2 regions of the Arthrobacter sp. ERGS1:01 genome follow, and region 1 is predicted to be linked to the other one. Evidence: riboswitches for the same ligand, from Rfam matches in the RefSeq annotation. Region 1 holds a riboswitch; the other holds the start of a gene.
What was found. A riboswitch is a leader RNA that binds a small molecule or an ion and turns the genes downstream of it on or off. The one in region 1 is predicted to bind S-adenosylmethionine.
Positions count from the first base shown of each region.

Region 1 (4,544 bases):
CAGGCGCACCAGGCCCGGGCGGACACCTGCTGCGAGCTGCTCCTCCGGGGACAGCTGGGCGTGCGTGGTGGATGCCGGGTGGATCACCAGCGAGCGGACGTCGCCGATGTTGGCAACGTGCGAGTGCAGTTCCAGGCCGTCCACGAAGCGCTTGCCGGCCTCGGCACCGCCCTTGATGTCGAAGGCGATGACGGCGCCGGTGCCCTTGGGGCCGTACTTGCGGCCGCGCTCAAACCACGGGCTGGACGGGATCCCGGCGTAGGCCACGGCCTCGACGTTCTCGTTTTCCTCCAGCCAGGTGGCGACGGCGACGGCGTTGCTGACGTGGCGGTCCACGCGCAGGCTCAGCGTCTCGATGCCCTGGGCGATCAGGAACGCGTTGAAGGGGGCGACGGCGGAGCCGAGGTCACGCAGGAGCTGAACGCGGGCCTTGAGGATGTAGGCGAGGTTGGCGCCCAGCGCGCTGCCGACGCCAAGGTCACGGGCGTAGACCAGGCCGTTGTAAGTCACGTCGGGGGTGTTGAAGCCGGGGAACTTCTCCGGATCGGCCGCGAAGTCGAACTTGCCGCCGTCGACGATCACGCCGGCAATCGCGCTGCCGTGGCCGCCCAGGTACTTGGTGGCGGAGTGGATGACGATGTCCGCGCCCCATTCCAGCGGGCGGATCAGGTACGGGGTGGCCAGGGTGTTGTCCACGAGCAGCGGCACGCCGGCCTCGTGGGCGATCGCGCTGATGTTTTCCAGGTCCAGCACGTCCTGGCGCGGGTTGGAGACCACTTCGCCGAAGAATGCCTTGGTGTTGGGGCGGACGGCGGCGCGCCATTCGTCCAGGTTGTCGGGGTCGGCGACGAACGTGACCTCGATGCCCAGACGCTTGAGGCTGTGCGCCAGCAGGTTGTAGGTGCCGCCGTAGATGCTGGGGCTGGAGACGATGTGGTCCCCGGCCTGGGCCAGGTTCAGGATGGCGAACGTGGTGGCGGCCTGGCCGGAGGACAGCAGCAGGGCGGCCACACCGCCTTCGAGGCTGGCGATCCGCTGTTCCACGGCGTCCTGCGTGGGGTTGCCGATGCGGGTGTAGATGGGTTCCAGCTCGGCCAGGGCGAAGCGTGCGGCGGCGCTTTCGGCCGACGGGAACACGAAGGATGAGGTCTGGTAGATCGGCAGGGCCCGCGCACCGGTGGCGGCATCGGGCTCCTGGCCTACATGGATCTGGCGGGTTTCAAAGGACCAGGCATTGTTCATGGGAAGATTCCTTCACACTAGAGGCCGGCAATGACAAGGCCCACCATGCGTCGGTCATCGACGGGTGGGCCTGCTGTCGCTGCGGCCCGCGCTTGCACTGCGGCCGGACGGCCCAGTGCCAGGTCTTCACCCGGGGCACCCCACCGCGGTGGAGGGTTGCCGGTCAGCGAGCCGGGGCTTGTCGCTGACACTCATGACCTGTTTCCAGTGTGGGAGATACCCCGCCGCCCGTGCAAGATTGTGACGGCTTTATGACTTCTGCCGAAGAAGTGCTTGAAAATGCAGTCCAAGAGGGGAAAATGTCGAACTTCCAGCCGAAGATGCGCCATTTCCCCCTCGATAGACGCCTAGCCCTTCTTTCCCAGTCCCGCGCGGCGCAGCGCCTCGGCCATGGCCGTGTTGGCCGGTGCGGGTGCCGCCTGCGGAGTTCGCGACTGTCCGCCTGCCGGTCGGGCTTGTCGAGACCGGTCTTGTCGAGACCGGTCTTGTCCGGGTCGCCGGCCTTCGCGCGGCTCCTCCACGGGCTTCCCCGGCTTGCGTCCCGGGGCTCGGGAGCCGGCGTCGTTCCCGGGGCTTGCGGCCTCGTCATCCAGGCGCAGGGTGAGGGAGATGCGCTTGCGCTCGGGCTCCACCTCCAGGACCTTCACGCGCACCACCTGGCCGGACTTGACCACGGAGTGCGGGTCGGAGACGAAGTTGTTGCTCATGGCTGAGACGTGGACCAGACCGTCCTGGTGCACGCCGATGTCCACGAACGCGCCAAAGGCGGCCACGTTGGAGACGGTGCCCTCCAGGATCATGCCGGGGCGCAGGTCGGTGATTTTCTCGATGCCGTCGGTGAATGACGCCGTTTCGAAGCGGGGGCGCGGGTCCCGGCCGGGCTTTTGCAGCTCGGCCACGATGTCCTTGACGGTGGGCAGGCCGAATGAGCCGTCCACGAAGTCGGCCGGGTTCAGGCCGGCCACGGCGCCCACGCCGCCGGAGATTTCGGCCGGCGCGGCCCCCGCGGCGGCGAGGATCTTCCGGGCCACCCCGTACGCCTCGGGGTGGACACTGGAGGCATCCAGCGGCTCCGCTCCCCCGGTGATGCGCAGGAAGCCGGCGCATTGCTCGTACGCCTTGGGACCCAGTCGGGCCACCTTGAGCAGTTCGCGGCGCTTGCCGAACGGGCCGTGTTCGTTGCGGTGCGCCACGATGTTTTCGCTCAGCAACGGCCCGACGCCGGCCACCCTGGCCAGCAGCGCCGGCGACGCAGTGTTCAGGTCCACGCCCACGGCGTTCACGCAGTCCTCGACGACGGCGTCAAGGGAGCGTTCCAGCTTGGCCGGGGTGAGGTCGTGCTGGTACTGGCCCACGCCGATCGACTTCGGATCGATCTTGACGAGTTCTGCGAGCGGGTCCTGGAGGCGGCGGGCAATGGAGACGGCGCCGCGCAGCGAAACGTCCATGCCGGGCAGTTCGGCACCGGCAAGCGCCGACGCCGAGTAGACGGAGGCGCCCGCCTCGGAGACCACCAACTTGGCCACCGGCACGGACGGATCGAGGCGCTTGAGCTCGGCCAGGAGTTCGGCGGCCAGTTTGTCGGTCTCCCGGCTGGCCGTGCCGTTGCCGATGGCCACGAGCTCCACCTTGTGCCTGCGGGCCAGTTCCACGAGCGTGGCCAGGGATTCATTCCAGCGGCGGGCGGGGGCGTGCGGGTAGATGGTGTCGGTGGCGGTGACCTGTCCGGTACCGTCCACCACGGCCACCTTCACGCCCGTGCGCAGGCCCGGGTCAAGGCCCAGTGTGGCCCGGTTTCCGGCGGGTGCTGCCAGCAGCACGTCGCGCAGGTTGGCGGCAAAGACGCGCACGGATTCCTCCTCGGCGGCCTGGAACAGGCGCACGCGCAGGTCCACGGACAGCCGGGTCAGGATGCGGGTGCGCCAGGCCAGCCGGGCACCGGTCATGAGCCAGGTGTCGGCAGACCGGCCGGATTCGGCAATGCCGAGCGAGTGCGCCACGGCGTTTTCGTAGCCGGCGCGGGCCCGGGCCGCCGCGTCGGCGTCGCGGACGTCCGCCTCGGCGAGGTCCAGGGACAGCACGCCTTCCTTCTCGCCGCGCAGCAGTGCCAGGATCCGGTGGCTGGGCAGCGTGTGGGGAGGCTGGGCAAAGTCAAAGTAGTCCTTGAACTTTTCCCCGGCCGCGTCCTTTCCGGTTTTGACGGCGGAGCGCAGCCGGCCCGTTTTCCACAGCCGTTCGCGCAACTCCCCGACGAGGACGGCGTCCTGCCCGGCCCGCTCGATCAGGATGGCGCGGGCACCGGCCAGCGCGTCGTCGGCCGAGGCCACGGCGTGCTCCGGGTTCAGGTATCCGTCGGCGGCGACGGCCGGGGCCAGGGCGGGGTTGGCCAGCAACGAATCAAGGAGCGGTTCCAGCCCGGCTTCACGGGCGGCGTCGGCCTTGGTCTTGCGCGTGGATTTGTACGGCAGGTACAGGTCCTCAAGGTCGGATTTCGTGGCGGCGCCCTCGACGGCGGCCCGCAGCGAGGCGGTGAGTTTGCCGAGTCCGTGGATGGTTTCCAGCACGGTCCGGCGCCGGGCCTCGAGTTCGCGCAAGTAGCGCAACCGTTCCTCGAGGTCGCGCAACTGGGCGTCATCGAGCGTGCCGGTCATTTCCTTGCGGTACCGGGCGATGAACGGCACGCTGGCGCCGTCGTCGAGCAGGCCGATCGCGGCACGGACCTGAGCGGCACGCACGCCCAGCTCCCCGGCGATCGTGGCAATAATGCGATTTTCGACGTCGGCATTGCTGGGCAGGACGAGGGCGGCGGGTGTGGAGGCGGAATCAGTCACGGTTCAATTCTGCCCCACGATCCGCGACTGCCCCGCAGCCCTGAAATCCGACGTCCCATGAGACTTAGGACACGCTAAGTCGAGAGGCGCATCACAAAGTGCCAAGATGAACGCATGCGAATGGATCATGTTTCTTACGCCTGTGAATCAGATGGATTGGCTGCCACCACGGAGCGAATCGCAACCGCCCTCGGGGTCGATGCAGTACGCGGTGGAGTCCACCCGCGATTCGGCACCCGCAATATGATCATCCCGCTCACCGACCACCATTACCTGGAGGTCGTGGAGTGCCTTGACCACCCGGCCTCGGACAAGGCCCCGTTTGGCCAGGCCGTGCGGGCCCGCTCCGCAGCCGGCGGCGGCTGGATGGGCTGGTGCGTGGCTGTGGACGACCTTACCCCGTTCGAGGAACGCCTGGGCCGCAGCGCCGTCCCCGGCAACCGCAAGTTCCCCGACGGCCAGGAGCTCGTG
Region 1 is NZ_CP012479.1:655,136-659,679, reverse strand. It holds gene AL755_RS06790 (bifunctional o-acetylhomoserine/o-acetylserine sulfhydrylase) at 1-1,242, opposite strand, end outside; SAM riboswitch class IV at 1,326-1,441, opposite strand; gene AL755_RS06785 (Tex family protein) at 1,590-4,073, opposite strand; gene AL755_RS06780 (VOC family protein) at 4,188-4,544, shown strand, end outside.

Region 2 (4,544 bases), 2.0 Mb from region 1:
ACGCACCAAGGACCGCCCCGCGCACGACGACGCCGTCATCGGCCGGATCATCACGGTGGACCGCGGCCGGTACACCGCGATTGTCGATGAGGACCTGCCCACGGAACGGATCCTCATTGCAGCACGCGCCCGCGAACTGCGCCGCTCCCCCGTGGTGGCCGGCGACTTCGTAGCCCTGGTCGGCGACACCACCGGCAACCCCGACACGTTGGCACGGCTGGTGCGGGTGGAGACGCGCCGCACACTGCTGCGCCGCAGTGCCGACGACACCGATCCCATCGAGCGGGTTGTGGTGGCCAACGCCGACCAATTGGTCATCGTGGTGGCCGCCGCCAACCCCGAACCGCGCACGGGCTTCATCGACCGCGCCCTGGTGGCCGCCTATGACTCCGGGATCGCCCCGATCCTGCTGATCACCAAGGCCGACATCAAGGATCCGGCCGAGCTGCTGGCCAACTACGAACACCTGGACATGACCGTGGTCATCAGCCGCACGGCCTCCCTGGGCGCGGCCGACGCTGCGTCCGCCATCGACGCCCGCAGCAACGACGGCGACTCCGCCCTCCTGGCCGGCGGCGCCGTCGAACAGCTCCGCGAATACCTTGACGGCAAGGTCAGCGTGCTGGTGGGCCATTCCGGCGTCGGAAAGTCCACCATGGTCAACGCACTGACCGGGTCCCAGCGGGCCACCGGCGGCGTTAACGCCGTCACGGGCCGCGGCCGGCACACCTCCTCCTCGGCCCTGGCGCTGCGGCTCCAGGACGGCGAACCGCGCTCGTGGATCATCGACACTCCCGGCATCCGCTCCTTTGGCCTGGCCCACGTGGACGCCGACCGGATCCTGCAGGCCTTCCCCGACCTTCAACCGGGCACCGACGACTGCGAACGCGGCTGCAAGCACGATTCCGCGGCCGTCAACTGCGGCCTGGACCCGTGGGTGGCCGACGGCCACGCCGGCGACGCGGGCCCGGCGCGGCTGGCGTCACTGCGCCGACTTCTGGGCACCAGCGACCGCACCGAGGGCCGCGCGGAGGCCAAGGAACTCGGCACGATCGACTAGTCTGCGGCGGGGTGCTCCCGGCAATCCGCACTATTCGCCCAACTACCGATAGCGTGTTGCATATGACGACCCCACCCCAGACGTACAACGACGACCTCCGCCTGGCCCACGTCCTGGCCGACACCGTCGATTCGCTGACGATGTCCCGCTTCAAGGCCCTGGATTTGAAGATTGAGACCAAGCCGGACCTGACGCCGGTGACGGATGCGGACAAGGCCGCCGAGGAGTCGATTCGCAGCCAGCTTTCCCGGGTCCGCCCCCGGGATGCCGTGCTGGGTGAGGAGTTTGGCAGCAGCGGCCACGGCTCGCGCCGCTGGATCATCGACCCGATCGACGGCACCAAGAACTTTGTGCGCGGCGTGCCCGTCTGGGCCACCCTGATCGCCCTGGTGGATGAGGGACGCCCCGTGGTCGGCGTCGTCAGCGCCCCCGCCCTGGGCAAGCGCTGGTGGGCGGCCGAGGGCACGGGCGCCTACATGGGCAAGTCGCTGGCCGCGGCCACCCGCATCCGGGTCTCCAACGTCTCCGAACTTTCCGACGCCTCGCTCTCCTACTCCTCGCTGACGGGCTGGGCCGAGCGCGGAAACCGCGACGATTTCCTGCGCCTGACCGACGACGTGTGGCGCACCCGCGCTTATGGCGATTTTTGGTCGTACTGCATGGTGGCCGAGGGTGCCGTGGACATTGCCTGCGAGCCCGAACTGAACTTGTACGACATGGCCGCCCTGGTGCCGATCGTCACCGAGGCCGGCGGCCGCTTCACCTCGCTCGACGGCGTGGACGGCCCCTTTGGCGGCAACGCCCTGGCCACGAACTCCATCCTGCACACGGATGTGCTGCGCCGCCTGAACCCGGGCTGGGACGACCTCCTCTAGGGGATGACATGGCACGGCCGGGTTAACTCCGGCCGTGCCGTTAAGCAACGTAATAAATATGGCGGAGGCGGCGAATCGGCTAGCCTTTTTTGCATAGGTCACGAGTGCCAGCGCTAAACCCCGGTTTGCTGGCCGGCAACCCTCCTTTCGCGGCGGGGTGCCCCGGGTGACGACCTGGCCAGGCCGGAGCGGTCATGGCAAGCGCGGATTTCCCATCCGGCGCCTTCGTCGGCGCCGCACGTGAAGTCCTTCCTTTAAGGAAGCCTCATGAGTTCTGCCATTCTTGAAAAAGCCCCCGTCGCCGCCGAACCCCTGCTGCCCGTGGTGGGCAGCGAGCTGGCCGCGCCGTTGATTCACGGCGGGCACGTCCGGTACGCCAACCTTGACTATGCCGCCTCGGCGCCGGCCGTGGAGGACGTTGCCGCCCATCTCTCCGAGGTGCTCCCGTATTACGCCAGCGTCCACCGCGGCGCGGGCTTCGCCTCCCAGGTCAGCACCTCCGTCTACGAAAACGCCCGGCACATCGTGGCCGGTTTTGTGGGCGCCCGGGCCGATGACACCGTCATCTTCACCCGCAACACCACCGATTCGCTGAACCTGCTGGCCGGCTGCGTGCAGTCGCTGCTTGCCGGCAACGGCTTCACGGAAGGCGTCTCCAACGCCCACGGCGAGGTCCTGTACCTGGACATCGAACACCACGCCAACCTGCTGCCATGGCAGGGCCTGCCGCACCGCTCGGTGGTGGCCGGGCAGAGCCTTGCCTCGACGCTGTCCCGTGTGGAGACACAACTGCGGGCCGGAAACGTGGTGCTGCTGGCCGTGACCGGCGCATCCAATGTGACGGGTGAGGTTCTCCCCGTTGCCGAGCTTGCCGCCCTGGCCCATCAGTACGGCGCCCGCATCGTGGTCGACGCCGCCCAACTCGCCCCGCACCGGCGCATCGACATGGCCCGCGACGGGATCGACTTCCTGGCGTTCTCCGGCCACAAGCTCTACGCCCCGTTCGGCTCCGGCGTGCTGGTGGGCCGGCCCGACTGGCTCGACGCCGGCACCCCGCACCTGGCCGGCGGCGGCGCCGTGAAGGACGTCCGGCTGGAATCCGTGCGCTGGACCGAGGGCCCGGCCCGCCACGAGGCCGGCTCCCCCAACGTCCTGGGTGCCGCCACCCTGGCCCGGGCCGCCCAGGTGCTGGCCGGGCTCGACGCCGACGAATGGCACGCCCACGAACAGCAGTTGCGCTCCCACCTGGTGGCGGGACTGTCCGAGACCGACGGCGTCACGGTGCATCACCTGTTCAGCGACGCCGACACCTACCCTAACGCCGGCAGCATCGGCGTCGTGAACTTCTCGGTGGAGGGCTACGACGCCGGACTCGTGGCAGCCTATTTGTCGGCCGAACACGGCGTGGGCGTGCGGGACGGCAAGTTCTGCGCCCACCCCCTGCTGCGCCGCCTGGGCCTGCCGTCGGGCTCCTTGCGGGCCAGCTTTGGCGTGGGTTCCCGGCTCGAGGACGCGGACAGGCTGATCGCCGGGATCCGGACGCTCCTGGCGGACGGCCTGGGCTGGGACTACGTGGTGGACGCCGGCCGCTGGGTGCCCGCCAACGATTCGCGCAGCTACCCGGCCTGGGCGCCCAACACCCCCGGCACGGCGGGCGCCGCCCCCTGCACCACCGACTGACCGCCAGACCGTTGAGGGGGGGCATCTCCCCTCAACGGTCTGCACCCGGCCACCCGGGATAAAGTTGGAGCTGCGAAACGGCACAACCAACGGTACGGAGCATGATGGCAGGCGCGGGCGGACCGGTCTTTGACGGGGCACGACGGATTGAAATGGCTGACGCCTTCTTGGAAGGCGGCGAACACTACGAACAGGTGCGTCCGGGCTACCCGCAGGAGTCCCTCGACTGGCTCGCAAACAGCGCCGGGGCCATCCGGGACGCCGTGGATGTGGGTGCGGGAACCGGCAAGTACACGCAACTGTTGGCGGCACGCGGATGGAACGTGGCCGCCGTCGACCCGTCGGCGGACATGCTGGCACAGTTGCGCCGGAAACTTCCCGGGGTGACAGCACTGACCGGCACGGCCGAGCACCTCGGCCTGCCGGATTCCTCCGTGGACCTGGCCGTGGTGGCGCAGGCCTGGCACTGGTGCGAGCCCCTGGCCGCCAGTACGGAATTGGCCCGGGTGCTCCGCCCCGGCGGCATGGTCGGCTTGGTGTGGAACCAACTCGACGTCAGTGTCCCCTGGGTGCACAGGCTGGCCCGGATCATGCACGCCGGCGACGTGCACAAACCCGATTTCCGCCCGCATGTCGGGCCGGAATTGCAGGGACTTGAAGTCCACGAAACCACCTGGCAGCAACTACTCACCCCGGCCGATCTCATGGAGCTGGTGAAGTCCCGGAGCTATTACCTGAAGGCCAACGAGACGATCCGCGCCAAGGTGCTGGAGAATCTTCGCTGGTACCTCCACGACCATCTGGGCCATGCGTCCGGCGCCGAGATTGAGCTGCCGTACACGACGCAGACGTGGCGGGCCCACACGTAGCACTCGACAAACACGGGCCGGTCATTCTAATATTTCGGTATACCTAAAAATATTCTTTAG
Region 2 is NZ_CP012479.1:2,689,781-2,694,324, forward strand. It holds gene rsgA (ribosome small subunit-dependent GTPase A) at 1-1,060, shown strand, start outside; gene hisN (histidinol-phosphatase) at 1,123-1,935, shown strand; SAM riboswitch class IV at 2,032-2,145, shown strand; gene AL755_RS16145 (aminotransferase class V-fold PLP-dependent enzyme) at 2,203-3,615, shown strand; gene AL755_RS16150 (class I SAM-dependent methyltransferase) at 3,720-4,484, shown strand.
Region 2: linked by a shared signal. The riboswitch ahead of AL755_RS16145 (aminotransferase class V-fold PLP-dependent enzyme) and the one ahead of AL755_RS06790 (bifunctional o-acetylhomoserine/o-acetylserine sulfhydrylase) in region 1 are both predicted to bind S-adenosylmethionine.